4 regions of the Rhizobium sp. YJ-22 genome follow, and region 4 is predicted to be linked to each of the others. Evidence: predicted binding sites of a transcription regulator. Region 4 holds the regulator's gene; each other region holds the start of a gene.
The links. The regulator LexA, encoded in region 4, represses DNA repair genes until DNA is damaged. The targets are predictions, from matches to a motif close to TGTTCNNNNTGTGTTCNG.

Region 1: P7F60_RS00865 (glycosyl transferase) is a predicted target of LexA. The motif match lies at 2,815-2,832, and genes of this name have one in related genera.
Region 2: P7F60_RS03900 (YifB family Mg chelatase-like AAA ATPase) is a predicted target of LexA. The motif match lies at 2,895-2,912, and genes of this name have one in related genera.
Region 3: P7F60_RS00280 (sel1 repeat family protein) is a predicted target of LexA. The motif match lies at 5,489-5,506, and genes of this name have one in related genera.

The regions. Positions count from the first base shown of each region.
Region 1 is NZ_JARRIR010000001.1:169,489-177,117, forward strand. Features, by position in the region: gene P7F60_RS00850 (MFS transporter) at 1-786, opposite strand, end outside; gene P7F60_RS00855 (metalloregulator ArsR/SmtB family transcription factor) at 902-1,519, shown strand; gene P7F60_RS00860 (asparaginase) at 1,698-2,705, shown strand; gene P7F60_RS00865 (glycosyl transferase) at 2,899-4,890, shown strand; gene P7F60_RS00870 (cisplatin damage response ATP-dependent DNA ligase) at 4,897-6,507, opposite strand; gene P7F60_RS00875 (ligase-associated DNA damage response exonuclease) at 6,512-7,522, opposite strand.
Region 2 is NZ_JARRIR010000001.1:800,514-808,142, reverse strand. Features, by position in the region: gene P7F60_RS03910 (DUF2188 domain-containing protein) at 1-125, shown strand, start outside; gene cysK (cysteine synthase A) at 248-1,216, shown strand; gene P7F60_RS03900 (YifB family Mg chelatase-like AAA ATPase) at 1,283-2,815, opposite strand; gene gshB (glutathione synthase) at 2,980-3,927, opposite strand; gene P7F60_RS03890 (cupin domain-containing protein) at 4,008-4,514, opposite strand; gene P7F60_RS03885 (YraN family protein) at 4,722-5,090, opposite strand; gene rsmI (16S rRNA (cytidine(1402)-2'-O)-methyltransferase) at 5,080-5,994, opposite strand; gene dnaN (DNA polymerase III subunit beta) at 6,244-7,362, shown strand; gene pmtA (phospholipid N-methyltransferase PmtA) at 7,480-7,629, shown strand, end outside.
Region 3 is NZ_JARRIR010000001.1:57,260-64,888, reverse strand. Features, by position in the region: gene P7F60_RS00305 (diacylglycerol kinase family protein) at 1-516, shown strand, start outside; gene P7F60_RS00300 (glutamine synthetase family protein) at 517-1,872, opposite strand; gene P7F60_RS00295 (aspartate aminotransferase family protein) at 2,072-3,439, shown strand; gene amn (AMP nucleosidase) at 3,511-5,007, opposite strand; gene P7F60_RS00285 (hypothetical protein) at 5,072-5,242, opposite strand; gene P7F60_RS00280 (sel1 repeat family protein) at 5,706-5,972, shown strand; gene P7F60_RS00275 (pyridoxal phosphate-dependent aminotransferase) at 6,039-7,151, opposite strand; gene P7F60_RS00270 (hypothetical protein) at 7,305-7,629, opposite strand, start outside.
Region 4 is NZ_JARRIR010000002.1:12,980-20,608, reverse strand. Features, by position in the region: gene cysG (siroheme synthase CysG) at 1-579, shown strand, start outside; gene P7F60_RS04560 (DUF2849 domain-containing protein) at 583-897, shown strand; gene P7F60_RS04555 (nitrite/sulfite reductase) at 905-2,578, shown strand; gene P7F60_RS04550 (DUF934 domain-containing protein) at 2,589-3,101, shown strand; gene P7F60_RS04545 (ferredoxin--NADP reductase) at 3,248-4,060, shown strand; gene lexA (transcriptional repressor LexA) at 4,252-4,983, shown strand; gene P7F60_RS04535 (ComEC/Rec2 family competence protein) at 4,964-7,240, opposite strand.

The DNA of each region.
Region 1 (7,629 bases), on a different contig from region 4:
CGGCAGCAGGCGCAGCGACGCCCGCCGCTCGACCACGACCATGCCGCCGATGGCGATGGCCGCGCCGACCACCAGCCACAGCCGCAGGCCGACATTTTCCGTGGTGCCGGCAAAGCTGACCAGCAGCAGCGACACCGTCAGCAGCACCATCTGCCCGACGGGCGCCTTGGTTTCCTGCCGGTCGTCCTCGCCTCTCGGCAGCAACCAGGGGGCCAGCAGGCCCATGGCCAGCGCGAAGGGCACGATCAGCGCGAAGGCATGGCGCCAGGCGCTGCCTTCGGCGAAGAAACCGCCGAGCGTCGGGCCGACGAAAGTGGAAATGCCCCAGATCGCCGCATAGAGCGTCGAGGCTTTGTTCCACAGGCTTTCGGGATAGGCGTAGCGGATGAAGGCATAGCCGAGCGTCGCCAGCGTGCCAGCCCCGAACCCCTGCACGGCGCGCCCGATGAGCACGGTCTCCATGCTCGGCGCGATGGCGCAGATCAGGCTTCCCAGCAGGAACAGCGCCGCTCCGATCGAATAGGTGCGGTTGAGGCTCATGCCCCGCGGGCGGATGGCGATGAACACCGACCCCAGCACCGAGGCCGTGACGTAAAGCGTCGTCACCCAGGCGAACAGCGGCAGGCCGCCGATATCGCGCACCACCGAGGGCATGATCGTGGCGGTGACATAGGTCTCGACGGCATAAAGCGAAATGCCGCCCGCCAGCATCAGGCTGGCGCCGAGATGGCCGGGCGCAAACAGCGACCAGAGGCTGGCGGAGCGGGCGGAAACGGGCGAAGACATGATTTAAAATTCCGGTATCGGACGTTGCAATGTCAGGGGTTTCGTTTTATTCCAAGTTATCTCTTGGAAATTACATGAACGCCGCGATTAATCAAGCCGGCTCCGGACAAGAATAATGCGACCCTCCCCGCGTGACAGGCTGCTCTTCCTTTTGAAAACCGAAGGCCCGCAATCGACGGCGGCGCTGGGCGCTGCGCTTGGCCTGACGGGCGAAGCCGCACGCCAGCAACTGGCCAAGCTTGCCGAGGACGGGCTGGTGGAAGGCGTTTCGGAAGCCGGCGGCGGTCGCGGCCGCCCGCGCCAGAGCTGGCAACTCACCGGCGCCGGTCATCGCAGCTTTCCGGACGGCCATGCCGACATGGCGCTCGCCCTCATCGACGCCATCGGCGCCGAACTCGGCCCCGACGCGCTGGAAACCGTCATCGCCGCCCGCGAACGAAAGACGGAGGCGCTCTACCGCGAGACACTCGCCGATGCACCGACGCTTGCCGACCGCATCGCCCGGCTGGCGGCGTTGCGCATGGCCGAGGGTTATATGGCGAGCTGGTGGCAGGAGGACGACGGATGCTTCATTCTCGTCGAAAACCACTGCCCGATCTGCGCCGCCGCCTCAGCCTGCCGCAATTTCTGCCGGTCGGAACTGGATATTTTTCGCAACGTTCTTGCCGCACCCGTCGAGCGCACCGAACATCTGCTGCAAGGGGCGCGCCGCTGCGCCTATCGGATCGGCTAGACATTTTTGTTTTGCCGCATTGTCCGGCGCCGAAGCGATCACGCCTCGGCTGGAAATGCTCTGACATCAATGTCGTCGCCGGAGCGCGGCCATCGAAAGCCGTTGGCATTCGCTGCGACGCGCGATAATGCTGGCCACCATCCCATGCGTTTGAGTCCCCTTGCCGGAGCGCGTTTCCATGACCAATCCCGTTCTCGTCGAAGTCACCCGCGGCAATCGGGTCGAAAGCCGCCATCGCGGCCTTGCCGTCGTCGTCGACGATACCGGCAAGACCGTGTTTTCGCTCGGAGACAGCGACGCCGCGATCTTCCCGCGCTCGGCCTGCAAGGCGATGCAGGCGCTGCCGCTGGTCGAAGGCGGCGCGGCCGATGCCTATGGCTTCGGCACGAAAGAACTGGCGCTGTCCGCGTCCTCGCATTCCGGCGAAGCAGGCCATGCGGCGCTTGCCGCTTCCATGCTGCAGCGCGCCGGCCGCGAGGCGGACGTGCTGGAATGCGGCGCCCACTGGTCGTTCGAGCAGAAGGTGCTGATCGACCAGGCAAGGACGCTTTCCGCCCCGACCGCCCTGCACAACAATTGCTCGGGCAAACATGCCGGCTTCGTCTGCGCCTGCTGCCATGGCGAAATCGATCCCAGGGGCTACAGCACTTACGACCATCCGCTGCAGGCCGAGATTCGCGGCGTCATGGAGGGGCTGACGGGGGCGACGCTGGATGCCGACGCCTGCGGCATCGACGGCTGCTCGATCCCCACCTATGCCATGCCGCTGAAGGGGCTGGCGCTCGGCTTTGCCCGGATGCTGACCGGCAAGGGCCTGTCGCCGGCGCGCGCCACGGCCTCGCGCCGCATCATCGATGCCTGCATGGCCGAACCCTGGTATGTCGCCGGCACGGGCCGCGCCTGCACCAAACTGATGGAAATCGCGCCCGGCCGCATCTTCGCCAAGACCGGCGCCGAGGGCGTGTTCTGCGCCTTGCTGCCGGAAAAGGGCCTGTCGATCGCGCTCAAATGCGAGGACGGCGCGACACGCGCCGCCGAATGCATGGTCGCCGCCCTGCTCGCCCGCTATTTCGAACCCGATAGCGCCGAGCGCGACGCGCTCCTTGGCCTTGCCAACCGCACCATGCGCAACTGGAACGGCATCGAGGTCGGCACTGTCCGCGCCGCCGCGCTTCTCACGGCATAAGCTTCAACCCGTTTCGACCGGCTCCAGCTTCGCGCAAGTTTCGGCGCGGACACTCCCGAGGTCGCGCGCCTCGATCACAGCTTGCGCGCGGCGGCATGGTTGAGCCCATCGGAACGAAAATGAAACCGGTTTTCGATAGCATCCCCTCAGGCGGCCTGCCGTTCGGGGATGCGGACAGACTCTGGGGATTCCGATGGACGAACGGCAAGACGGCGCGCCGCCGGCGCACCCGCAAGCGGAGGGGCTTGAGACCATGAGCCAGACGATGACATTGGCCCTGCAAACCTTCGAGCTGGGCGATTTCGAAGCTGCAGCCGACCTGATGCGCCGGGCGATCACGGCCGAAAAGATCCGAAGCCAGGATATCCACGCCCTGCTTGGCGATACGCTCGCGCGTCTCGGAGAGCCGCTGCAGGCCGCCGCAGCCTATGCCGAAGCCGCCCGCCTGTCCGGCCCCGGGACCGATGCGCTCCTGCGCAACGCGCTCGACCTGTTCCAGGCCGCCGGGAACGATGCCGCCATCGCCGATCTCGCGGATTTCGCCTTCGAGCGCTTTCCCGCCGATCCCGGCATCGCCACGATCTGCATCGGCGCGCTCATTGCGACCGGACGGGCGGACGACGCGCTCGCCCATCTCGACCGCCTAGACCGCAAGGATCGCGCGCAGACCGATCTTCTGCTCGCGGCCCTTCGCGCCGCCGGCCATCATCCGCGCCTGCTGGCCGAGCTCGACGCCGCCTGCCAGCGCTTTCCCGGCGATGCCGGCCTGCGCATGGCGCGGCTGGCGGCTGGCCGGCGTGTCTGCGATCTCGCCAACGCCGCCGCCTTCGAGGCGGAGATCGCCGATCCCGATGCGCCGGGCGTTGACCGGCTGCTTTCCGAGGAAACCGCCGCCGACCGGCTGCTGCGCTCGGATGACGAGGCGATGCAGGCGCGGCCCAACGCCGATTCGCTGCGGCTCGCCGCCGTGCCGGCCGCGCCCGCGCGCCGTGCGTTTTCGGCACCCGGCGGAAAAATCCGCATCGGCTATCTCTCCAACGATTTTTACGATCATGCGACCATGCGGCTGTTTGCGCCGGTGCTCACCATGCATGACCGGGTGCAATTCGACGTCACGCTGTTCTGCTATACCGATCCCGCCCTGCGCGGCTGGCAGGAGACGGGTTTTCCCGCCTTTGTGCGCCGCGCCATCGTGCGCGTCGATGAAATCGACGATGCCGGTGCCGCCGAGGCGATCGCCGCGCGCGGCATCGATATCCTCGTCGATCTCAAGGGGTTTGCCGCGGGCGATGCCCGCCCCGGCATCGTCAAGCGCGCCGATGCGCCGGTCAAGGCCGCCTATCTCGGCTTTGCCGGCAGCATCCACGGCGCCGATCTCGATTATGCGATCAGCGACCGGTTCGTGACCCCGGATGCGGCAAAACCCTTCTATGCGGAAAAACTCTGCCGCCTGCCGGAAACCTACCAGCCCAACGATTCCGAAAGCCGGCCGCTGCCGCGCGCCGCGCGCCGCGCCGACTGGGATCTGCCGGAAACCGGCTTCGTCTTCGCCTCGTTCAATTCGGCGCAGAAGATCACCGGCCGCACCGTCGACCTGTGGAGCCGCATCCTGGCCAAGGCGCCGGAGGCGGTGCTGTGGATGCTCTGCGAGGAACCGCTGGCACGGCGCAACCTGCTCGACGCCTTTGCCGCGCGCGGCATTGCCGCGTCGCGCATCCTGTTCACCGGCCATGTGGATTATGCCGACCATCTGGCGCGGCTGTCGCTGGCCGATCTCGGCCTCGATACCATGCCGCACAACGGCCATACCACGACCTCCGACATGATCTGGGCCGGGCTGCCGGTGCTGACGGTGCGCGGCGGAAGCTTTGCCGCGCGCGTCTCCGAAAGCCTGCTGAACGCCATCGGGCTCGGCGAATTGACGGCTGCCAACGACACCGCCTTCTGCGACATGGCCGCCGCCATGGCGCGCGCGCCGCGCAAGATCGCCGAGCTGAAGGAGCGGCTGGAGGAAAACCGCTTCTCCGCGCCACTGTTCAACGGAAAACGCATCACCGCGCATCTGGAGCGCGCTTACCAGATGATGGCGGAGCGCGCCCGCGCCGGGCTTTCCCCCTGCCATCTCGACGTTCCCGCCCTGCCGGCGCTGGAACATCCTTTCGCAAGCTGGCGGCGCGGCGGCTGAGCCGCGTCAGCCCTCGATCATCGCCAGCAGCGTGTCGAGCCGGTCTGCCTCGATCGGCGGCTTGTCGGCGCGCAGCCGCGCGATGCGGGGAAAACGCATGGCGACGCCGGACTTGTGGCGGCTGGAGCGGTTGATGCCTTCGAAGGCGACCTCGACCACATAGCCGAAATCGCGCTCGGCGCGGATCGCCCTTACCGGACCGAAACGGTCGGTGGTGTTGTTGCGCACGAAGCGGTCGAGTTCCTCCAGCTCGGCATCGGTAAAGCCGAAATAGGCTTTTCCCACCGGCACGAGTTGTTCCTTGCCATCTAGTTTGGTCCAGACGCCGAAGGTGAAATCGGAATAATAGCTGGAGCGCTTGCCATGGCCGCGCTGGGCATACATCAGCACGGCGTCGATATTATAGGGGTTGCGTTTCCACTTGAACCATGGCCCCTTGGCGCGGCCGGCCTGATAGGAACTGTCGAGCCGCTTGATCATCACGCCCTCGATGACCGGATCGGGCGGTTCCATGCGCAGCCGGTCCAGTTCCTCCCAGCTTGAAAACGGCACCAGCGGCGAGAGATCGAAGCGGTCGTGTGGCGCTCGCTCGATCAGCCCGGTCAGGCGGGTGCGGCGTTCGAGATAGGTTTGCGGGCGGATATCCGCATCGCCGTCGAACAGCAGGTCATAGGCGCGGATGAAGGCCGGGAATTCCTCCAGCATCCTGCCGCTGACCGTCTTGCGGTTCAGGCGTTGCTGCAGGTCGCCAAAGGTGCGGGTCGGGCTGTTGGAACGGGCGGTGCCACCGACCAGCAGCTCGCCATCCATCACGCCCTCGAAATTCATCGCCGCGACGATATCGGGAAATGCGCCTGAAATATCGTCGCCGCTGCGCGAATAGAGCCGCCGGGTCGAGCCGAACCCCGACAATTGCACGCGAATTCCGTCCCATTTCCATTCGGCGGCGAAATCCTTCGGGTCGAGCCCGTCGAGATCGCCCTCCTGCACCGGCGTCGACAGCATCACCGAATGGAAGATGGCGGGCGTCGCCAGCACCGGCCGGTCGCTTTTGCCTTCCAGCCAGGCGAAGAGCGGCAGGTAGGGCGGTTCCAGCCCGTGCCACAGCGTCTCGATTTCGCCGACATCCTTGCCGGCGAAATCGGCCAGCGCCTGCTTGGCAAGCCGGGCCGAGACGCCGATGCGCAGGCCGCCGGTGACGAGTTTCAGGAAGGCGAAACGGCTCGACGTGTCCAGCCGGTCGAGCAGCGTTCGCACATGGCTGCGCACCTCCGTGCGCCCCAGCCGGTTCATCTCGGCGATGACGGCGCCAAGGCCGGGATCGTCGGCAGTCCTGTCCTCGCGCTCCTCGTCCCAGACCAGCGAGATCGTCTCGGCGAGATCGCCGACATAATCGTAGGAATAACGGAACAGTGCCTCGTCCATGCGCTCGAGCACGAGTTCGCGCAGCATGGCCGGCTTGACCGAGCGTATATCCAGCGTGCCGGCAATGGCGGCAAGTCCGTAGCCGCGGTCGGGATCGGGCGTATCGCGGAAATAATCGGAGAGCAGCTTCAGCTTGCCGTTGCGCGCGGGCGTCAGCACAAGGCGGTCGAGAAGGGCGGCGAAGGATTTCATCGCATCAATCCCCCTCGTCCTCATAGCCGACGAGATGCAGCGGCCGGGCGGCAATGCCGGCGAGATCGCACCAGCGCACCAGCGCCTCCTCGCGTCCATGCGTCACCCAGACCTGCGAGGGCGCGAGGTCGCGGATGGTGGCGGTCAGTTCCGGCCAGTCGCAATGATCGGAGATCACCAGCGGAAGCTCGACGCCGCGCTGTTTGGCGCGCTGGCGCACCATCATCCAGCCGGAGGCGAAACTGGTGACCGGATCGGAAAACCGCCGCGCCCAGCGATCGGCAAAGGCCGAGGGCGGGCCCACGACCACCGCCCCGCGAAAATTCTCGCCGCTGCCGCGCTCGACGGTCGCAGGACGCAGATCGCCGAGATCGATGCCCTGCGCCTGGTAATAGTCGCAGAGTTTCGTCAGCGCCCCGTGGATGAAGATCGGCTCATCGTAGCCGGCGCGGCGCAACAGCGCGATGACCCGCTGCGCCTTGCCGAGCGCATAGGCGCCGACCAGATGGGTGCGTTCCGGGAACTGCTTCAGCGATGTCAGGAGCTTGCCGATTTCGGCGCGCGGATCGGGATGATGGAAGACTGGCAGGCCGAAGGTCGCCTCGGTGATGAATACGTCGCAAGCGACCGGCTCGTAGGGCGTGCAGGTCGGATCCGGCTGGCGCTTGTAGTCGCCGGAGACGCAGATGCGCGTGCCGCCGCTTTCGATGGCGATCTGCGCCGAGCCGAGCACATGGCCTGCCGGATGGAAACGGACCCGGACAGCGTTCAGCGACACCTCCTCGCCAAAACCGACCGCCTGCTCGCTGTCGCAGAAGTTCTCGCCATAACGCAGGCGCATGATGTCGAGCGTCTGGCGCGTGGCGAGCACCGCGCCATGGCCGGCGCGGGCATGGTCGGAATGGCCATGCGTGATCAGCGCGCGGGCGACCGGGCGGACGGGATCGACATGAAAGCCGCCGGCCGGGCAATACAGGCCCTCCGGGGCGGGAAACAGCAGTTTTTCCGGTCTCATTGGCATGAATGTAGCGGCTGCCGGCGCGAACGCCAGAGGCAGGCGTCGAGGAATTTTTTCCTCCATCTTCCGCTTGTCGAAACCTCACCCCACCCGCGTCATCCCTG
Region 2 (7,629 bases), on a different contig from region 4:
CCGAGCGCCAGCAGGTCGGCGGCGACAATGCGGAGATCGACTACCAGGCCGGCGACGGTCGCTGGCGCCACGAGCATGTCGATGGCGGCGACCGCCCTGAGGTCGAGGTCGATCCCAAGGACTGATCTTTCCGCATCGCCGGATCGTGATCTTTCTTCCGCGCCGGTTACGGTGCCGGCCACTGGAATAGGGGCGCGATTGCCCCTATTGTCCATGCAGACATATCGCGCACCAAGGGAGAGAGAACATGTCCGAACCCCGCAAGCCCGGCCGCGGCCGCGTCTATTCCTCGATAACCGAGACCATCGGCGATACGCCGATCGTCCGCCTCGACAAGTTTGCGCGCGAAAAGGGCATCAAGGCCAACCTGCTGGCCAAGCTGGAATTCTTCAACCCGATCGCCTCGGTGAAGGACCGCATCGGCGTGGCAATGATCGAAACGCTGGAGGAGCAGGGCCGCATCACCCCCGGCAAGACCGTGCTGATCGAGCCGACCTCCGGCAATACAGGCATCGCGCTTGCCTTCGCCGCCGCCGCCAAGGGCTATCGCCTGATCCTCACCATGCCGGAGACCATGTCGATCGAGCGCCGCAAGATGCTGGCGCTGCTCGGGGCGGAACTGGTGCTGACCGAGGGGCCGAAGGGCATGAAGGGCGCCATCGCCAAGGCCGAGGAACTGGCCGCCGACCTGCCGGATGCGATCATCCCGCAGCAGTTCGAAAACCCAGCCAATCCGGAAATCCACCGCCGAACCACCGCCGAGGAGATCTGGAACGACACGGATGGCGCCGTCGATATCCTCGTTGCCGGCATCGGCACCGGCGGCACGATCACCGGCGCCGGCCAGGTTCTGAAATCCAAGAAGCCCTCGGTCAAGGTCGTCGCCGTCGAGCCGACCGACAGCCCGGTGCTTTCCGGCGGCAATCCTGGCCCGCACAAAATCCAGGGCATTGGCGCCGGTTTCGCCCCGAAAATCCTCGACACCAACGTCTATGACGAGATCGTCACCGTCAGCAATGACGACGCCTTCGGCAATGCCCGCCTCGTCGCCCGCCTCGAAGGCGTGCCGGTCGGCATTTCCTCGGGCGCGGCGCTGGCGGCGGCCACCGTCATCGGCCAGCGCGAAGAAAATGCCGGCAAGACCATCGTTGTCATCATCCCCTCCTTCGCCGAGCGCTATCTTTCGACCGCGCTGTTCGAGGGGCTGGGCGGTTAGTTTTTCAAAGAGCGAAGGGTCGCGCCTGTCCCGGTGCGGCCTTCCTTCTTGCCGGAAGCGCCGGCCTCACGCCGCCGCCGTCAGCCGCTCGCCGGCGATGCGATAGGAAATCGCTTCCGCCAGATGGATGCGGCCGACCGTTTCCTGTCCCTCGAGATCGGCCAGCGTGCGCGCCACCTTGAGGATGCGATGATAGCCGCGAGCGGAGAATTTCATTTTCTCGGCGGCATCGCGCAGCAGTTTCAGCCCCGGCTCGTCCGGTTCCGCCACCACCTCGATCAGGGCGGTGGAGCAGCGGGCATTGGTGGTCGCGGCCGGCAGGCCGGCGGCGACATAGCGCCGGCGCTGCATGTCTCTTGCACGCGCCACGCGGGCGGCGACCGTCGCGCTGCTCTCGGCGGCGCGGGGACGGATGAGGTCGGCGGCGGAAACGGCGGGCACGTCGATGCGGATATCGATGCGATCCATCAAAGGCCCGGAAATGCGCGCCTGGTAATCGCTCATGCAGCGCGGACCCTTGGCGCAACTGTGGCCGGGCTCGCCGGCCATGCCGCAGCGGCAGGGGTTCATCGCCGCGACGAGCTGGATATTGGCGGGGTAGGAAACGCGGTGATTGGCGCGGGCGATAATGCATTCGCCGCTTTCCAGCGGCTGGCGCAAGGCATCCAGAACCTGCGGCGAGAATTCGGGGAATTCGTCGAGAAACAGGATGCCGTGATGGGCAAGCGAGGCCTCGCCCGGTCGTCCACGAAAGCCGCCGCCGACCAGCGCCGCCATGGTCGCCGAATGATGCGGGGTGCGATAGGGCCGCCGGTCCGACAGCTTGCCGCCGGCAAGCTGTCCGGCGACGGAATGGATCATCGACACTTCCAGCAGTTCGGCGGCCGAGAGCGGCGGCAGGATCGAGGGCAGGCGCGCCGCCAGCATCGACTTGCCGGAACCGGGCGGGCCGACCATCAACAGGTTATGCCCGCCGGCGGCTGCCACCTCCAGCGCCCGCTTGGCGCTTTCCTGTCCCTTGATTTCCGAGAGATCGGGCAAATTGGCGGGATTGGCGCGGATCGCCGGCACGGGGCGGGACAGCTTCTGGGTGCCGCGGAAATGATTGGCAAGCGCGATCAGGCTGCGGGGCGCGAGAATATCGATGCCCTCGCCGGCCCAGGCGGCTTCGGCGCCGCTGTCGGCGGGGCAGATCAGCCCCTTGTCGAGCGCATGCGCCGCGATCGCCGCCGGCAAGGCGCCGGCGACCGGGGCCAGCGTGCCGTCCAGATTGAGTTCGCCGAGAACGACGTAATCCGCGAGCGCATCAGGCGGCACAGCGCCCAGCGCCGCCATCAGGCCGAGCGCGATCGGCAGGTCGAAATGCGAACCTTCCTTGGGCAGGTCGGCAGGCGCGAGGTTGACGGTGACGCGTTTCGGCGGCAAGGCGAGGCCGCAGGCGTGAAGGGCTGCCTGCACCCGCTCGCGGCTTTCGGCTACCGCCTTGTCCGGCAGGCCGACGATCTGCATGCCCACCTTGCCGGGCGCGACCATGACCTGCACCTCGACGGGAACACCCTCGATGCCTTGAAAGGCCAGCGTGCTGACGCGCCCCACCATGTTTCCTGCCCTCTCGCCCGATCCGATGCACCCTCAGCGGGTTATGGATTGCAATCTGGCATGGAATATGGAATAAAACAAGAACACAAAATGAACAATCTCCCGCATCCGGTGTGATCAGGTTGCGGGAGGTTGTATGGCTGGAACAAACGAGGGAGGAAGGCTCAGCTTTTCTTGGCTTCGATCGCGTCCCAGAGGAGTGCCGCGATGTCGGCGCCGCCGAATTTCTTCACTTCGCGGATGCCGGTCGGCGAGGTGACGTTGATCTCGGTCATGTAGTCGCCGATGACGTCGATGCCGACGAGCAGGAAGCCGCGTTCGCGTAAAGACGGGCCGATGCGCTCGCAGATTTCGCGCTCGCGCGCCGTCAGTTCGGTCGCTTCGGCGCGGCCGCCGACATGCATGTTGGAGCGGCTGTCATGCTCGGCCGGCACGCGGTTGATGGCGCCGACCGGCTTGCCGTCGACGAGGATGATGCGCTTGTCGCCCTTGCGCACATCCGGCAGGTATTGCTGGGCGATATAGGGTTCGCGGAACATCTGTGCGAACATTTCGAGCAGGGAGGAGAAGTTGCGGTCGTCGCGCGAGGAATGGAAGACGCCGGCGCCGCCATTGCCGTAGAGCGGCTTGAGGATGATGTCGCCCATTTCGGCGCGGAATCGGGCGATCTCGGCGGGATCGCGGGTGATCAGCGTCTGCGGCATCAGGTCGGCGAATTCGGTGACGAAAATCTTTTCCGGCGAATTGCGCACCCAGGCCGGGTCGTTGACGACGAGCGTCTTCGGATGGATGCGCTCGAGCAGATGCGTGGAGGTGATATAGGCCATGTCGAAGGGCGGATCCTGGCGCAGCAGGACGACGTCTATGGTCGCGAGGTCGATGCGCTCCGGCGTGCCGAGGGTGAAATGGTCGCCCTTGACGTCGCGTAGCGCCATTTCCTCGACGGTCGCAAAAATCGTGCCGTCGCGCATGGTCAGCTTGTCGGGCGTGTAATGGAACAGCTTGTAGCCACGCGCCTGCGCTTCCAGGCTCATGGCAAAGGTCGAATCCCCGGCAATGCTGATGCCGGAAACATGGTCCATCTGGACCGCTACGTTCTTGATCTTGGCCATAGGCTCGAAGGGCTCCCCGCTGAGTTCGCGCGCTTCCATTTAGGATGCGCCGGCGCCGATGGCAACGGGGGCGCCCGAAGTCAGGCGGCGAGGCCGACCGATCCGCCCGAAGTCAGGAAACGCTTGATGCGGATGGCGGCGGCCAGCGGCTTGGGGAAGGGGCGGCGCAGGAAGGCGATCTTGCGCACATAGCCTTCCACCTGCCAGGTCGCCCAGGTGTCGCCGGCAAAATAGGCGATGTCGCCGGTCTTCAGTGTTCGCGTCGACCCGTCCGCGGCGGTGACATGCACGGTGCCCTCAAGGATCAGCACGGTCTCGTCCCAGGGAAAATACCAGCGGAAGCTGCCGTCGGTGCAATCCCAGACGGCAGTCAGCGCGGCGTCGTCGGGGCTGCGGGAATGTTCGGCGGCGCGCGCCTGCGGGTCGCCGGAGAGCACCCAGGCCGGATTGATCGGCGCGGGCGTCATTTCCATCTCGCCCATGGGCGCGGTGACCAGCGGCGGCATGGTGTTGCCCGACAGAAGATTCGGCGGCACCACGCGCATCGCCATCGTCGCAGCACTCGCCAGCATCATTTTCCAGACCATACTTGCCCCCAATTATACAATGTCCCAAAACGGGACGCCCACCGGGAGGCAGGTTACGCCATGAGCCGTAACGGTTCGGTTCAGGTTTTCCGCTGTATTTTAACGACCCTAAAGCATGACCAGCCGAAGCGTGTTCGCTTCGGCGTCGGACAATGTGGAACCAAGAGAAGAGATCATTCCCCGTGACCTGTGTTCACCGGAAATGTCCTAGAAGGCGTCGACAAAATGGCGCGGCCAGCGCAGCGGCATTACGGCGACGATGTCGTAACGCTGCGACAGCAGATGGGCGTCGCGTTGACGCGACAGCCAGATGTCGCTGGCGGCGCGGATGCGTTTCTGCGCCGTGGCGCCGACGGCATCGACGGCCCTCAGTTCGTCGCCGCGCGCCTTGACCTCGATGAAGACGGCAAGATCGCCCTTGCGGGCGACGATGTCGATCTCGCCGAGTTTCGTACGATAGCGCAGGGCGAGGATGCGATAGCCTTTGAGCAGCAGGTAGGCGGCGGCGATCCATTCGGAGACATGGCCGCGCCGATGCGCCTTGCGCCGCCGGTCCTTGAGCGGGTCAGCCTCCATTGCCCTTCATATCCAGCAGACGGCGGTAGAGATCCTTGCGCGGCAGGCCGCTCAGGCGCGCCGCTTCGGTGGCGGCCTTGCCGGCCGGCATGTCCTTCGATAGCTGGCTCAGGAGAGCGTCGACATCGGCCTCTTCCGGTGGCGGCGGGGCGTCCGGCGGAGCGATGACCAGCACGATTTCGCCTTTTACCGTCCGTTCGGCAAATTCGGCGGCAAGCTCGCCAAGCGTGCCGCGGCGAAATTCCTCGAACGTCTTGGTCAACTCGCGGCAGACGGCGGCGCGGCGTTGCGTGCCGAGCACCTGCGCCGCCGCGACGAGGCTGTCGCCGATGCGATGGGGGGAATCGAAATAGATCAGCGTTGAGGGAATGGCGGCGAGTTCCGCGAAGCGGTCGCGCTTCGCCTTGTCCTTGTGCGGCAGGAAGCCGGCGAACAGGAAGGCGTCGTTGGGCAGGCCGGAGCCGACCAGTGCGGCAAGCGGCGCGGAGGCGCCGGGCAGGGGGACGACGCGAAAGCCGGCCTCGATAGCCAGCGTCGCGAGGCGATAGCCGGGATCGGAAACCAGCGGCGTCCCGGCGTCGGAGACGAGGGCCACGGATTTTCCCTCCGCGAGGAAGGCGAGCAGGCGCGGCCCGGCCTCGTCGGCATTGTGTTCGTGATAGGCGAAGGGCCGGTTGCGAATGCCGTAGCGGTCGAGCAGCACGCGGGTGACGCGGGTGTCCTCGCAGGCGAGCACGTCGGCTCCGGCAAGCGTTTCCAGCGCACGCAGGGTGATATCGGCGAGATTGCCGATGGGCGTGGCGACGAGATAGAGTGCCGGCTCCAGCGGCCGGGCGGGTATGGAAACGTCATGCAGGCGGTAGCTGCGCGCATGGCCCCCGCCGTCCTCGTCATGCCTGTCCACGCCCGTGCCGCCTTCCTGTTCCGGTCTGTGGCCGTTTATGGGCCATGCGGATGCGTTTGCACAAGGCGATTTAGCGGATCGAGGCTGTGGAATTGGCCGAATGTCGGGGGGCAAGATGCCATAGGCCTTGCAATTGCCCTGAAAACTCTGCCATTTTGCCCGTCCATATTTCCGGCATCGGGCCGGGCGGTCAATGTGCGTCTCCCCGGGGTTTCCGGGCACGGCGCCGGTCGAAAGCGGTAGCATCTCATGCGTATTACTCTTGAGCGGTCCAATCTCCTGAAGTCGCTGAACCACGTTCATCGCGTGGTCGAACGTCGCAACACGATCCCGATCCTGTCGAACGTTCTGTTGCGGGCCGATGGAGCCGCACTCGCCATGAAGGCGACCGACCTCGATCTGGAAATCACCGAGGAAACGCCGGCCAATGTCGAGCAGGCCGGCGCCACCACCGTGCCGGCGCATCTGCTCTATGATATCGTGCGCAAGCTGCCGGATGGCGCCGAAGTGCTGCTGGCGACGACGCCGGACGGGAATGCCATGACGGTCGCCTCCGGCCGCTCGAAATTCTCGCTGCAGTGCCTGCCGCAATCGGATTTCCCGGATCTGACGGCGGGCGCGTTCAGCCATACCTTCAAGCTGAAGGCGACCGATCTCAAGATGTTGATCGACCGCACCCAGTTCGCCATCTCGACCGAGGAGACGCGCTATTACCTGAACGGCATCTTCTTCCACACCATCGAGGCGGACGGCGATCTCAAGCTGCGGGCGGTGGCGACCGATGGTCACCGCCTCGCCCGCGCCGATGTCAAGGCGCCCTCGGGTTCGGAAGGCATGCCGGGCATCATCATCCCGCGCAAGACGGTCGGCGAATTGCAGAAGCTGGTCGACAATCCCGAACTGATCGTCACCGTCGAGGTGTCCGACGCCAAGATCCGCCTGACCATCGGCTCGATCGTCATGACCTCGAAGCTGATCGACGGCACTTTCCCGGATTACCAGCGCGTCATTCCCGCCAACAACGACAAGCAGTTGCGCGTCGATTGCCAGACATTCGCCCAAGCCGTCGATCGCGTCTCGACGATTTCCTCGGAGCGCGGCCGCGCGGTCAAGCTGGCGCTGGCCGACGGGCAGCTGCTGCTGACCGTCAACAATCCCGATTCAGGCAGCGCCACCGACGAACTGGCGGTCTCCTATGACAATGACGCCATGGAAATCGGCTTCAATGCCAAATACCTGCTGGATATCACCGCGCAGCTTTCCGGCGAGGACGCCATCTTCCTGCTGGCCGATGCCGGCTCCCCGACGCTGATCCGCGATACGGCCGATGACGACGCGCTCTATGTACTGATGCCGATGCGGGTCTGACAAGCATTCGCCCCGGCGAAGCCCGGCGGCCGCGCGACTTGGATTTGCCGCAGTTGCGGCCGATCTATTGCGAACGGTTGAGGACAGCCGGTCTATAACAGGGGAAGTCGGGGCGACATGATGTTGCATGCCAAGATGAAAGAGCGGTTCGTCCGCCGGTTCGATGATGAAATCCGCTTCTTTCGCGGCTGGATGACAAAGCCCAAGGCGGTCGGTGCGATCATGCCGACCTCGGCGCGCATGGCGCGGCGCATGGCGAGCCTGATC
Region 3 (7,629 bases), on a different contig from region 4:
TTTGCCTCGCGGCTTGGGAAAATGCGCGCCAGCGCCCGCGCCGCCGTCGGCGTGGTGTTCAATCCGCCGGTCTTCGACGTCGAGTTCAAGGTCGACGGCCATATGCAGCATCGTACGGTCTCGGCCATCTCGGTGTCGAACAACGAGTTCGGTCCCGATCCGCTGATGTTCGCCGACAATCTCAAGGGTGGGCGGCTCGGCTTTTATCTGGCGCAGGAAATGCGGCCCGCCGGGGTAGCGCGGCTGGCCTTCGATATCCTGCGCGGTCGGCTGAAGGACAATATCGACGTCACCGCCATGGCCTCGACATCGATCGACCTGCATTTCCCGAAAGAGGGCGGGCGCAGCAATTGCGTCATCGACGGTGAATTGCTGCCTATGCCGCGCGACGTGGCGCTGCGCCTGCATCCGGGCGAACTGAAGGTGATCGTCGGCGATCCGCCGGTCGCCCCGACGCTGATCGAGCGCGTCGCGGCGGTGCTGCCGGCGAGCCGGCCCGCGGGACTGGATGCCTGATCAGAGACGCGGCAGATAGGTCTGGTAGTCGAAGTCCGAAATGGTCTTCAGGTAGAGCAGGGCTTCCTTGCGCTTGGTGACGCCGTAGAGCTTGCGATACTCCTCGCCGAAGGTATCGGCGATGAAGGCGGAGGCGGAGAATTGCTCGACTGCCGCCAGGAAATCGTAGGTCAGCCGTTCGGCATGGCTTTCGACGCCAGGCTCCGTCGCCGGGCCGGGATCGAGGTCGTTGTCGAGACCGAGCAGCATGCCGCCGAGGATCGCCGCCAGCAGCAGGTGCGGATTGGCGTCGGCGCCGGCGACGCGGTGCTCGACGCGGGCGGCCGGTCCGTCCTTGTCGGGGATGCGGATCGCCGTGCCGCGATTGCCGAAGCCCCAGGTGAGATCGACCGGCGCGAAGGAGCCGGGCTGGAAGCGGCGATAGGAATTGGCGAACGGCGCGAAGATGAGTTGCGCGTCGCGCATCGTCTGGAGCATGCCGGCGCAGACGGATTTCAGCCGCTTGGGATCGCCCCCCTTTGCGTCGAGCACGTTCTTCCCGTCCTTGTCGATGACGCTGGCATGGACATGCAGGCCGGAGCCGGCGTGCTCGGCATAGGGCTTGGCCATGCAGGTGGATTTCAGGCCGTGATGGCGGGCCGCCTGTTCGGCAAGGCGCTTGAGGTAGATGCAATCGTCGGCGGCAGCCAGCGCATCCGGGCGGTGCAGCAGGTTGATCTCGAACTGGCCGGGGCCGAATTCCGCCGTGGTGGCGTCGGCCGGCAGGCCTTGAGCCTTGGCCCAGCTGCGCAGCGTCTGCAGATAGCCTTCGAGCGCATCGACGGCGGACATGTCGTAGAGCTGATAGCCGTTCGGCTGGCCACGATAGGTAAGGCGTTGCGGCGGACGCGGGCGGCCGGTCTCGCGCCAGTCGTCTTCGACCACGTAGAATTCCAGCTCGGTGGCGACGACCGGCGTCAGGCCGCGCGCGTCGTATTTCTTCAGCACCGAGGCGAGGATGGCGCGCGGGTCCATGAAGCTGGGCGTGCCGTCGAGCTCATGCATGGTTGCCAGCACCTGGGTCGAGCCGGCCGGGGCCCAGGGCATCGGCGCATGCGAACGCCGGTCGGGAATACACACGCCGTCCGGGTCGCCGATCGACAGCGACAGGCCGGTGAGGTCGTCATTGTCGTCGCCCCAGATGTCCAGCGACTGGGTGGAGGAGGGCAGGCGCACGCTGCCTTCCCAGACCTTCTTTTCCGCTTCCAGGGGGATCTGCTTGCCGCGCAGGTCGCCGTTCATGCCGACGAGAAGGATTTCGATACGCGGCGGAGCGCCGACAACGGATGTGCCGGCGGAAGAGGAAGCGTCTGTCATGGATGATGCTCACAAAGGAAAAGACTTGCTTTCTGTTATACGAGCGAAAAACAATTCTGCGCAATCCCTTGCAAATCCGAATTTGTCGCGTCATCTTCGGCGCGCGATCAATCTGCCTTCAATCAGCAAGTCAGCGCAGGGGCGGCAAAAGCGCCGCCTGTCGCCGTTCGCACGGCCTGACTGTGGCGAGGATATTGTCATGAACACACATGTTGCCCAATCCAATCTCGGCGCGATCGATGCGGCCCATCACCTGCATCCGTTCACGGATATGAAGAAGCTGAATGCCGCCGGAACGCGGATCATCCAGCGAGCCGAAGGGGTGCATGTCTTCGACAATCACGGCAAGCGATACCTCGATGCCTTTGCCGGCCTGTGGTGCGTCAATATCGGCTATGGCCGCAAGGAGATCGCCGATGCCGTTTATCGCCAGATGAACGAACTGCCCTATTACAACACCTTCTTCGGCACCACGACCGAGCCGACCATCCTGCTGGCCGAAAAGATCACCGCCCATGCCGGCCCGCATTTGAACCACGTCTTCTTCGCCGGCTCCGGCTCGGAAGCCAACGACACCTGGTTCCGCATGGCCCGCGTCTACTGGAAGGCGCTCGGCCATCCCACCAAGACGACCGTGATTTCCCGCAAGAACGGCTATCACGGCTCGACGGTTGCCGGCGCCAGCCTCGGTGGCATGAAGTGGATGCATGAGCAGGGCAACCTGCCGATCCCCGGCATCGCCCATATCAACCAGCCCTACTGGTATGCCGAGGGCGGCGACCTGTCACCGGCCGAATTCGGCCTGAAGATCGCCCGCGAACTGGAAGAGAAGATCGATGAGCTCGGCGAGGAAAACGTCGCCGCCTTCGTCGCCGAGCCGATCCAGGGTGCCGGCGGCGTCATCGTTCCGCCGGAAACCTACTGGCCGGAAATCGCCCGCATCTGCAAGGAGCGCAACATCCTGCTGGTCGCCGACGAAGTCATCTGCGGCTTCGGCCGCCTCGGCTCGTGGTTCGGCCATCAGCATTACGGCATCGAGCCGGATCTCTGCCCGGTCGCCAAGGGCCTGTCCTCGGGCTACCTGCCGATCGGCGGCGTGCTGGTCAGCGACCGCGTCGCCGACGTGATGATCAACGAGGTCGGCGATTTCTTCCACGGCTTCACCTATTCCGGCCATCCGGTCTGCGCCGCGGCGGCGCTGGAAAACCTGCGCATCATCGAGGAAGAAAAGCTGGTCGAGCGCGTGCGCGACGATATCGGCCCCTATTTTGCCAAGGCTTGGGGCAGCCTTGCCGACCACGACATGGTCGGTGAAACCGTCTCCGTCGGCCTGATGGCCGGCCTGCAACTCGCCAAGGACAAGAAGACGCGCCAGCGTTACGCCAAGCCGGACGACATCGGTACCATGGTGCGCAATGTCTGCGTCGAAAACGGCGTCATCCTGCGCGCCACCGGCGACCGCATGCTCGCCTCGCCGCCGCTGACCATCACCGAAGAGGACGTCGACCTGATGGTCTCGACCCTGCGCAAGGGGCTGGACAAGATCTGGGCCGAAGCGAAGGACTGATCGTTGCGAAGAACCATATGGAAAAGGCGCCGAAAGGCGCCTTTTCTCGTTGGGCTGACTGGAAACGGCGTTTACTGGAATGCCGTCTCGTAAAAACTGCGCAATTTTCGCGAATGCAGCGCCTCGTTCGGCATCGCCGCCAGTTTCTGTACGGCGCGGATGCCGATCTGCAGGTGCTGGCTGACCTGGGTCTTGTAGAAGGCGGTCGCCATGCCAGGCAGTTTCAATTCGCCATGCAGCGGCTTGTCGGAGACGCAGAGCAGCGTGCCGTAGGGCACGCGGAAGCGGAAACCGTTGGCGGCGATGGTGGCCGATTCCATGTCGAGCGCGATGGCGCGCGATTGCGACAGGCGCTTGACCGGCCCACGCTGGTCGCGAAGCTCCCAGTTGCGGTTGTCGATGGTGGCGACGGTGCCGGTGCGCATGATGCGCTTCAGCTCAAAACCCTCGTAACCGGTGACTTCGGCGACAGCGGCCTCCAGCGCCACCTGCACTTCGGCAAGCGCGGGGATCGGCACCCAGACGGGCAGGTCGTCGTCGAGAACATGGTCCTCGCGCACATAGGCATGGGCAAGCACATAGTCGCCGAGCCGCTGGCTGTTGCGAAGCCCGGCGCAATGACCGAGCATCAGCCAGGCATGCGGTCGCAACACCGCGACATGGTCGGTGATCGTCTTGGCGTTGGAGGGGCCGACGCCGATATTGACCATGGTGATGCCGGCATGGCCCTTTTTCTTCAGGTGATAGGCCGGCATCTGCGGCAGGCGGCCAAGCGTCAAATCCGTCTCCGGCCTGTCGGAGCCGGCGGGCGTGACGATGTTGCCGGGCTCGACGAACTCGGTATAGCCTTCGCCGCCTCTGGCCATCAGCTCGCGCGCGAAGGTGCAGAATTCGTCGATATAGAACTGGTAGTTGGTGAACAGCACGAAATTCTGGAAATGGTTCGGGCTGGTCGCCGTGTAGTGGCTGAGCCGCGCCAGCGAATAATCGATGCGCTGGGCGGTGAAGGGCGCGAGCGGCGCAGGTTCTCCCGCCGGCTGCTCGTATTCGCCATTGGTGATCTGGTCGTCCGTGTTGTTGAGATCGGGCGTGTCGAACAGGTCGCGCAGGGGCACGTCGGAAAGCGAGGAACTGGCTTCCGCCTCGACATAGGCGCCTTCGCCAAAAGCGAAATGCAGCGGGATCGGCGTCGCAGATTCCGAGACGAGGATCGGAACATTGTGGTTTCGCAGCAGCAGGTCGATCTGCTGCTTGAGATAATGCCGAAACAGTTTCGGGCGGGTGACGGTCGTCGTGTAGATGCCGGGCGCCGTGACGTGGCCGTAGGACAGGCGTGAATCCACATGGCCGAAGCTGCTGGTTTCCAGGCTGACCTGCGGGTAGCAGGCGCGGTAGCGGCCGATGATCGGCGCACCCTTGGCCAGCGCCTTGAACGCCTCGGTCAGGAAGGCGGTATTGCGCTCGTAAAGCGCGGTCAGCGCGTCGACGGCCTCGACGGCATTGTCGAAGCTTTGCGGTTTGAACGCCTCGGGCGAGACGAAGGGTAGCGGAGAGATTCGTTTGTTCATGCGCCAGTATAGGAGCAGAACGGTGACAAGCAAAAGATCCCGCTCGAATATCCCGCAAAATTCCTCAGAGGATCGCGGTGCAATAGGGGCTTTCGGTGTGATAGCAGGGGGCTGCGGTGCCGCTGCGCATCTTCAGCGGCGATTGCGCCGAATGGTTCACCGCCGCCGAAAAGCCCATGGCGAAGACGAAGGCGCTGAGCATGATGATGGTGAGGCGGCGTGCGACGACTTCCATGGCTGTTCCCCTTGATATTCCCGATCCCACTTGATGATCTCAAAATGGAACACTGCATCTGAATACCGGCTGAGACGGCCGTTCATCCTGGGTTCAGCCGCACCCTTCGAATGCGAAAAAAAGATATCGAGCGGATTCGTGGTAAAGCAAGCGTTGAAATCCAAGTCTTGCATTTTCGTAAAATTCGAGGCGAAACCCTTCATTTGCAAGGGCCGGAATGTTTAATCGAATCCTGCATTTACCGTGTGTTTGCATTTTGTTTGTCGCCTCTTAAGCATGCATTTTAAACGCGTGTTGAAAGCCCTCTGGCATAGTCAAGCCATCAAACGAGCAGGGAAAACCTGCCGCCCCGACCGACCGGACAAGCCCCGAAAAACAAGGGCGACGGCCGCAAGGGGAGCCCTTCAGGGGCGATCGAAACAGGGACTTGAAAGACCAACAGGCATCAACAGGGACAAATCCGATGGCACGCTTTGAAATTCGCAATTCCGAAATGGCCACCATGGGTGGCGAAGCCCGCGCTGACGTCCTCTGCGATATGGGGCTGATGTATGCGACCGGACGCGGTTGCGACATCGATCTGGTCGCGGCGCACAAATGGTTGAACATCGCCGCGATCAAAGGGTCCGACCGTGCCGCAGAACTGCGCGCCGATCTCGCCGCCACCATGAGCAAGATGCAGCTCGCCGAGGCCCTGCGCGCCGCCCGCGAATGGATGACCCATCACTGACATGGACTTTTTTGACGACTGGAAACCGCGACCGGCAGGAACAAGGCCGGCGCGGTTTTGTCGTATCTAGCCTATGCTTTTCAGGACTTTCGGTAGCGTTTCGGCCAGCAGGTCGAGATCGGGCTGCGGCCCGACACTGATGCGGATGCAGCGGTTGAGCGGCGCGACGCCGGGCATGCGGATGAAGACGCCGTGCTCCATCAGACCGTCGACGATGGCGCGCGCATAAGTGCCATCGCGCAAGCAATCGACGGCGACGAAATTGGTCGCCGAGGGCAGGGCGACGAGACCACTGTCTCGGGCGATGACGCCGATCCGCGCCCGCGCCGCGGCGATCTTCCCGACGACTTCATGCAGGTAATCCTGATCGGCCAGCGCCGCCAGTGCCGCCGCCATGCCGATGCGGTTCATGCCGAAATGATGGCGGATCTTGTCGAAGGCCTGGATCGTGCCGGGCGTGCCGATGGCGTAACCGACCCGCGCGCCGGCCAGCCCATAGGCTTTCGAGAAGGTGCGGGTGCGGATGACGTTCGGCCGGTCGAGTAGCGAGGCAAGCGAAGGCAGGGCGCTCATCGGCCCGGTCTCGCAATAGGCCTCGTCGAGGATGACGAGGCAGGTTTCCGGCACGGCGCGGGCGAAGGCCAGCACCTCGTCCGCCTCCCGCCAGCTTCCCATGGGATTGTCGGGATTGGCGAAATAGACGAGCGTTGCGTCTTCCTGGCCCACCGCGTCGAGCAGGCCGGAGAGATCCTCCTTGTCACCGGCATAGGGCACGGTGACCAGCCGGCAGCCGAAACCGTTGGCATGATAATTGAAGGTCGGATAGGCGCCGAGCGAGGTGACGACGGTCGTGCCCGGCTCGACCACCAGCCGCACGATCAGTCCCAGCAGGCTGTCGATGCCTTCGCCGATGGCGATATTATCAGGCCGGATCCCGTGATGGGCGGCGAGCGCCTGCTTCAGCTCGAAGTTTTCCGGATCATTGTATTTCCACGTCTCCGCCGCCGCCGCTGTGATGGCTTCCAGAACCGAGGGCGCCGGCCCGAAACCGTTTTCATTGGCGCCGATGCGCGCCCGGACCTTGAGGCCGCGCTGGCGCTCGATGGCTTCGGGGCCGACGAAGGGAACGGTGGCGGGAAGGGCGCCGACCAGCGGCGTGAAGCGCGAGAATGTGGACATGCGGGCAGGAATTCCGGGTGAAACGATGGTGGCGAACGGTCGCCACCATAAAGCATTTCCAGGAAAAGTGGGAACCGGTTTTCCGTTCGGAAATGCCACAAAACAAAGGGATGCAGTTTCATGGCTACTGCAAACCGGTTTCGCCGGATGTGTTCAGTGCGTCGTTTCGTGCCCCAGCCGCAGCACATGCATCAGGAATTCCTGGGCCAGCAGCATGTTGAAGCCGATAGTAACGATTTCCTCCTCGCGGGTGATGATCGTGCAGCCGATCTCGTCGCGGATGCCGAGGATCTCCAGGAAGAAATTGTTCGGGAAGCTGAGATAGGGGCTGACCTCCAGCACCGCGCCGTAAAGCGAGATGCTCTTGACGATGCAACGGATATGCGTCTTGGCGCTGAGATGATGGCCGACCAGGATGATCCGGCCGGGAATATGGGTTTCGTAAGGTTGCAGTGCCCGGTCCGGGCGGTCGAAACCC
Region 4 (7,629 bases):
CTGCTGGTGCGTCTTGGGCGCGAGGGCAAGCGCGTGGTGCGCCTGAAATCCGGCGATCCACTGGTCTACGGTCGAGCCGGCGAGGAAATTGCCGCACTTCGGCAGGCCGGTATCGGCTACGAGATCGTACCGGGCATCACCTCTGCCTTTGCGGCTGCGGCCGATTTCGAGCTGCCGCTGACGCTGCGCGGCGTCGCCTCGTCGCTGGTCTTCACCACCGGCCATGACCTTACCGGCGACGTGCTGCCGGATTGGGCAAGCCTTGCGGTATCCGGCGCGACGATTGCGGTGTATATGGGACGGACGGTCGCCGCATCGGTAGCGACGCGCCTGATCCAGGCAGGACTTGCGCCGGAAACCACTGTCGCGGTGATCGAGAATGCCAGCCGCGCCGATCGTCGGCTGCTGCACGGCATTCTGCGGGAGTTGCCCGACCTGGAACATCGCGACGAACTGACCGGGCCTGTGATGGTCATCATCGGCGAGGCGGTAGCCGGCGCCAATATCGAACATTCCAAACCTCTGGCCGAACCGCTATCGCGCGGCCGGGTTCGGCAACAGGACATGCAAGGAGCTTAAACGATGGTGGACAAGGTTCTGACCGCAAACCGGTTGACGGACGGCGTCTCCGTCTGGCTGAATGCCGCGGGTGAATGGGTGACGTCGCTGCAGGATGCGCTGGTGGCGCGCCATGCGGAAGCCTTCGCCGCGCTCGAGGAGATCGGCAGAAAGGCCTATGCCGACAACAAGGTGGTTGACGTGAACCTGATCGAGGTTCAGGAAACCGATGGCATTCTCTGGCCGCTGCGTCTGCGCGAGCGCATTCGCGCCCAGGGGCCGACCATGGCCTATGCACCCGGCTACGCGCCGGCCGATCCGGAATTCATCGCCGTCTGAGGAAATCATGTATCGTTACGACGAATTTGACCACGCTTTCGTTTCCGAGCGTGTCGCGCAGTTTCGGGACCAGGTGGAGCGACGTCTCGCCGGCGAGCTCTCCGAGGATGCCTTCAAGCCGCTTCGCCTGATGAACGGCGTCTATCTGCAATTGCATGCCTATATGCTGCGCATCGCCATTCCCTATGGCACGCTGAATTCGAAGCAGATGCGGATGCTGGCGCATGTCGCCCGCACCTATGACCGCGGCTACGGTCATTTCACCACCCGCCAGAACCTGCAGTTCAACTGGCCGAAGCTTTCCGACATGCCCGACGTGCTGGCGGAACTCGCGACCGTCGAGATGCATGCCATCCAGACCTCGGGCAACTGTATCCGCAACGTCACCGCGGATCACTTCGCCGGTGCTGCTGCCGACGAGGTCGCCGATCCGCGCCCCTATGCGGAAATCCTGCGGCAATGGTCGTCCGTGCACCCCGAATTCTCCTTCCTGCCGCGCAAGTTCAAGATCGCCGTCACCGGCGCCGAGCGCGACCGCGCCGCCATCCAGGTGCATGACATCGGTCTGCACCTGAAGAAGAACGACAAGGGTGAGCTGGGCTTTGCCGTCTATGTCGGCGGCGGGCAGGGGCGCACGCCGATGATCGCCAAGCTGATCCGGGAGTTTCTGCCGGAAGAGGATCTTCTGTCCTACACCACCGCGATCATGCGCGTGTACAATCTCCACGGTCGCCGCGACAACAAGTACAAGGCGCGCATCAAGATCCTCGTGCATGAAACGGGCGTGGAGGAACTGACGCGCCAGGTCGAGGTGGAATTCGCCAAGCTCAGAGATACCGAGCTGAGGCTGCCGGAAAAGGACGTGCAGGCGATCGCCGCCTATTTCGCGCCGCCGGCTTTGGGCGAACGGCCGGAAGGCTGGGAAAACCTGGCGCGCTGGAAGAAGGCGGACGAGGATTTCGCCCGCTGGGTGAAGCAGAACGTCCAGCCGCACAAGAACCCGGATTACGGCATGGTGACCATTTCGCTGAAGCCGATCGGCGGCATTCCCGGTGACGCGACCGATGCACAGATGGACGCCGTCGCCGAAATCGCCGAGGAATATGCTTTCGACGAAATCCGTGTCAGCCACGAGCAGAACCTGATTCTGCCGCATGTGGCGCTGGCCGATCTGGAGCCGGTCTACCGGGCGCTGGTCGTCGCCGGGCTTGCAACCGCCAATGCCGGCCTGATCACCGATATCATCGCCTGTCCCGGGCTGGATTACTGCGCGCTTGCCAATGCGCGCTCGATCCCCGTGGCGCAGGAAATTTCCGCCCGCTTCGGCGCACCAGAGCGGCAAGCGGAAATCGGCGAGCTGAAGATCAAAATCTCCGGCTGCATCAATGCCTGCGGCCATCACCATGTCGGCCATATCGGCCTGCTGGGCGTCGAGAAGAAGGGGGCGGAACTGTACCAGATCACGCTCGGCGGCTCGGGCGACGAGCAGACCTCCATCGGCGAAATCATCGGCCGCGGCTTCGAGCCGGATAAGGTGACGGATGCGATCGAGAAGATCGTCGATACCTATCTTGGCCTGCGCCTCGATCCGCAGGAAACCTTCCTGACGGCCTATCGCCGTGTCGGCCCGCAGCCGTTCAAGGATGCGCTCTATGGCGGCAATGCCGCCGAAGCGGCTTGAGGAGGCGACCATGATCAAGATCTGGAGAGAAACCGGCTTTATCGCCAACGATCCCTGGGTGATCGAGACCGACGAGGTGAAGGCTGCTGGCGAGCAGCGGCCGCTGCTGTCGCTGGATGGGCTGGTCGCCCGCGCGAACGAAAGCAATGATGTCGGCCTCGGCGTCGTCATCACGCCGTTTGACGATGTCGCCCGGCTGGAGCCTTATCTTTCTCGGCTGGAGATCGTTGCCGTCTCCTTCCCGGCTTTCAACGACGGCAGGGCTTTCAGCCAGGCCTCGCTGCTGCGCGCCCGTCTCGGCTACACCAACGAGCTGCGTGCCGTCGGCGACATATTGATCGACCAGATTCCACTGATGCTGCGCGTCGGCATCGACAGCTTCGCGGTTAGCAATCCGACCGCGCTGAAGCGTTTGGAAGAGAGGCGTCTGCCAGGTATACCGCACTACTATCAGCCGACCGCGCAGGCGGCAGAAGCCGGCGAGACCTATAGCTGGCGGCGCAAGCCATCGCCGGCGGCGTGATGCCGCATGGTAAAACCTTAACGGGTGAGATAGGTATTTCCCACCAGTCAGCATTCACGAAAATGCATTCCTTCTCTTGTGCCGGATCTTGTATTATCGGCACAGTGGTTTTTTGAGAAGCAGAAGACGAGAAGCAGGAAGACAGGATGAACGCTCCCGCACGCAATGAGGAATTCGCTGAATCGATCCCCGCCGGCGTTTATGCTGAGACGGTTCTGAGCGTTCAGCATTACACCGATCGTCTGTTCCGATTCCGCATGACGCGTCCGGCGGGCTTCCGGTTTCGTTCGGGTGAGTTCGCCATGATCGGCCTGATGGTCGAAGGCAAGCCGATTTATCGCGCCTATTCCATTGCCAGCCCGTCTTGGGATGAGGAACTGGAATTCTTCTCGATCAAGGTGCCGGACGGTCCGCTGACCTCGCATCTGCAAAAAATCCAGCCGGGCGACATCGTGCTGATGCGCAAGAAGCCGACGGGAACGCTGGTGCTCGACGCGCTGACGCCTGGTAAGCGCCTGTACATGTTCTCGACCGGCACAGGCATCGCGCCTTTCGCCAGCCTGATCCGCGACCCGGAGACCTATGAGAAGTTCGAAGAGGTCATCCTCACCCATACCTGCCGGGAAGTCGCCGAGTTGAAATACGGCCTCGACCTCGTCGAGGAAATCCGAAACGACGAGATGCTTGGCGAAATCGTCGGTGACAAGCTGCGTCTTTATTCGACGGTAACGCGCGACGACTATCCCTTCCAGGGCCGCATCACCGACCTGATTGCCAACGGCAAGCTGTTTGCCGATCTCGGCGTCCCGGCCTTCGACCCTGCGGTCGATCGCGGCATGATCTGCGGCTCGGCCGCGATGCTGAAGGACACCAAGGAACTGCTCGAAAAGGCAGGTCTCGTCGAGGGCGCCAACAACAAGCCCGGTGAATTCGTCATCGAGCGCGCTTTCGTCGGCTGAGTCGTCCGCAACCGCATTCTCCGCGCCGGCACCGAAAGATTGCCGGCGCTTTGCATTTGAGGTCGCCTTTCAGGGCGTACCCGTCATTTCCCTGCCATATTCAACACTGGATTGTGCCTGCGGCCCTTGCGGAACACAGTGGGAACAGATAGTGTTCGTTCTGTATTTGTTTCACGAATCTGGTGGGTGCTATGCTGACGCGCAAGCAACAGGAACTTCTGCTCTTCATCCATGAGCGGATGAAGGAATCCGGCGTGCCGCCGTCTTTCGACGAGATGAAGGACGCCCTGGAACTGGCCTCCAAGTCGGGCATCCATCGCTTGATCACAGCGCTGGAGGAGCGCGGTTTCATCCGCCGACTGCCGAACCGGGCGCGGGCGCTGGAGGTCATCAAGTTGCCGGAGGCCTATTCGGCGACGGCCGCCCAGCCACGGCGCGGTTTTTCGCCGAGCGTCATCGAGGGCAGCCTTGGCAAGCCGGCGTCTTCCGCACCTGCGGTCGCGAAGCCGGCGACGCCGGCCCTGCCTGAGGCGGCCAATTCCGTCTCCGTGCCGGTCATGGGTCGTATCGCTGCCGGCGTGCCGATTTCGGCAATCCAGAACAACACCCATGAGATCGTCGTGCCGATGCAGATGGTCGGGCAGGGCGAGCATTACGCTCTGGAGGTCAAGGGCGACTCGATGATCGAGGCCGGTATTCTCGACGGCGATACGGTCATCATTCGCAACACCAACAGTGCAACCCCTGGCGATATCGTCGTGGCGCTGGTGGACGACGAAGAAGCGACGCTGAAACGTTTCCGCCGCAAGGGCGCCTCTATCGCGCTGGAAGCGGCAAACCCGTCTTACGAGACCCGGATTTTCTCCTCCGACCGCGTCAAGGTGCAGGGCAAGCTGGTCGGCCTCATCCGCCGCTATCACTGAGCAACGAGCGAATCTCCGCCGGCAGACGGTGCGTATAATCATCATCGCGCCAGGAATAGGCGCGGTGCTGCGTCCAGGCCCGCCGGTTTTCGGGATCGAAAGCGGGGCGGATGCGTAAAGCCTGGCGGGCATCGACGGCGAAGGTGATTTCCACCGCGCCGGTCTGTCGCAGGGTTTCGCTGTCCAGGACGGTTGCGCCGGAGCGGCAGCGGGCGAATTTGGCGCGGGTCGGTGTGACAATCAGGCGGGCATTGTCGCAGGCAAAACCAATGTAGCGACCGTCTTCCAGCACCATGACCGGGCCGATGGCCGTTTTCGCCAGGCACCATTTCTGGCGGACACAGGCGAAACGACGATCCGCGCTCGTTTCCATGATTTGCTGGCGCAGCATGTCGGCATCGACCAATTCGTCTTCATCCAGTGGCTGCTTGCGTCGCTCCGACCAAGGTCCTTTGGCCGGGAAGGCGCTGTCGAGTTGCTCCGGAGGACCATGGGTATGGATGGTGAGAGCGCGGCGCCATTGGTCGAAGATGAAAGCGCTGGGCTTGCGGCGGTTGCTGTTCAGAGTGTCGCCGTCCAGCAACGCGACCAGCCTGCCATCCTCTGAAATAAGGAGATCGGGCTTTTGCGGGGTTGCCAGCAGGCTGGTGGCCAGCGCCAGCAGGAAGAGGGCGGTGCCGATGTGGCGCAGCCGTGTACGCAGCAGTAGGAACAGCACCATCCCAGCGACGGCGAGCGGCAGGAACAGCGGCGGCTGGCGGCCGATGATCAGTTCTCCGCCCCAGCTTGCCACCGTCTTGGCGATGGTGATGACGATGCCGAGACCCCAGCCCATGACAGCGATCGGCCATTCGTCGAGACCGAAGGGCATCAGCAACATGCCGATCAAGCCAGCCGGCATGACGACGAATGAGATGACCGGCATGGCGGCGAGATTGGCGGCAAGTCCGTAGGTGGCCAGCTTGTGAAAGTGTTCGATGGAGAAAACCGATGTCGAGAGACTGCCGATCAGCGAGGTGAGGAAGACACTGGCGACGAAATTCCAAGTTTCCGTGGCGATGCCGGACACGGGGAGTCTCGCAGGCTCGCGACCGGCGGAGTGGCCGCTCCAGAGATTGTAGCCGGAGACCAGCGCCAGGGTTGCGGCAAAGGACATCTGGAAACTGGGCCCCATGATTTCCGAGGGCGCCATGGCCATGATGACGATGGCCGAAAGCGCGACATTACGCAGGCTGATCGACGGGCGGTCTACCAGGACGGCGATCAGCAGGATGGCCATCATCAGGAAGGCGCGCTCGGCGGAGACCGCAAAACCCGAGACGAGGTAATAGGCGCAGACCATGATGAGCGCGCCGGCGGCGGCGAATTTCTTTATTGGATAGCGCTGGCTGAAGCCGGGGAACAGGGAGAAGATCGAGCGGACACCAACGAAGAAGATGCCGGCGGCAAGCGCCATGTTCAGCCCGGAAATGGCGATGATGTGGGCAAGCCCGGAGAGGCGCAGCGCTTCGGTCGTTCCCTCCGACATCGCCCGCCTTTCGTCGGTGACGATGGCGGCTGCAAAGGCACCGGCATCGCCGGGCACGATTGCGCGAATGCGGTCGCCGATGCCGCTGCGCAGGTCGAAGAAGAACAGGGTGATGGATTGAATGAAGCCGGGGCGGCGGGCGGCGCCAGACGGTTCGGCGACCTCCGGTTTGCCGAGCCAGAAGCCATAGGCGCCGATGCCGTCGAAATAGGCGGAGAAAGCGAAATCATTGAGGCCAGGCAGGGCTGGACCGGAGGGTGGCGACAGCCGCGCCCGGCCCTTGACCACGGTTCCGGTTTCGAATGGCGCCGGCTGGCCGCGCATCAGCAGCGATACCTGCTCGGGTGGCCGTTTCAAGCGGGGTTTTTCAGTGTCGAGGATGTGGACGAGATAGCGCCAGCGGCCTGCGCCCGCAGCCTCCCGTCGGTCGATGCGGGCGGTCACGGTCGCTGTAACAGGAGAATCGAGAATAACGGTCTGCAGGCGCCAGCTTTCGGCCGCCGCCAGAACTCCGCCGCCGAGGATCAGGGCGGCCGCCCAAGCCATGCGGCGGTTTATGCCGGCGGCATGGCGCAGTTTCGTCGCCAGCAAGGCGCAGGCGAGAAGTCCGGCGAGCAGCACCCAGAGCGGCGGCTCGACGCCGACGGCGAACCAGCAGGCGGCTCCGATTCCCAGGAGCACAGGAACGAACAGAAAGATTCGACCGTGATCGCCTTCCTCTTGCAGCATTTTGTCGCAGGATGAGACAAGGATCGCGAGTCGCGTCGCCGATGGCGAAAGCGATTCCGGCAGGTTGGACTGGCGTCTGGCGGGCGACGAAAAGCTGGCGGAAAGGCCTCTCGCCGTCTCTAAGTCAGACTTATAATCAGTCTCTATAGCCATAGCCGGATAATCACTGGCTTGTTCGCGCGGAGTTTGAAGTGGTTGCTCGTATTTTGCAACCGCTACGCGCTCCGATTTGCCGGTTCGTCAGGCCTTGGCCGGGTGGCGAAAGAAGAGGCCGCGGATTAAGTGCGCTGCCGCAAAATTATGCATTGCACAATACGGAAGAGGGTATAGCTTGGCATTAACCTCTCTATCATATAGCTACATCCACGTTAAAATCTGTGGCGCTTTCG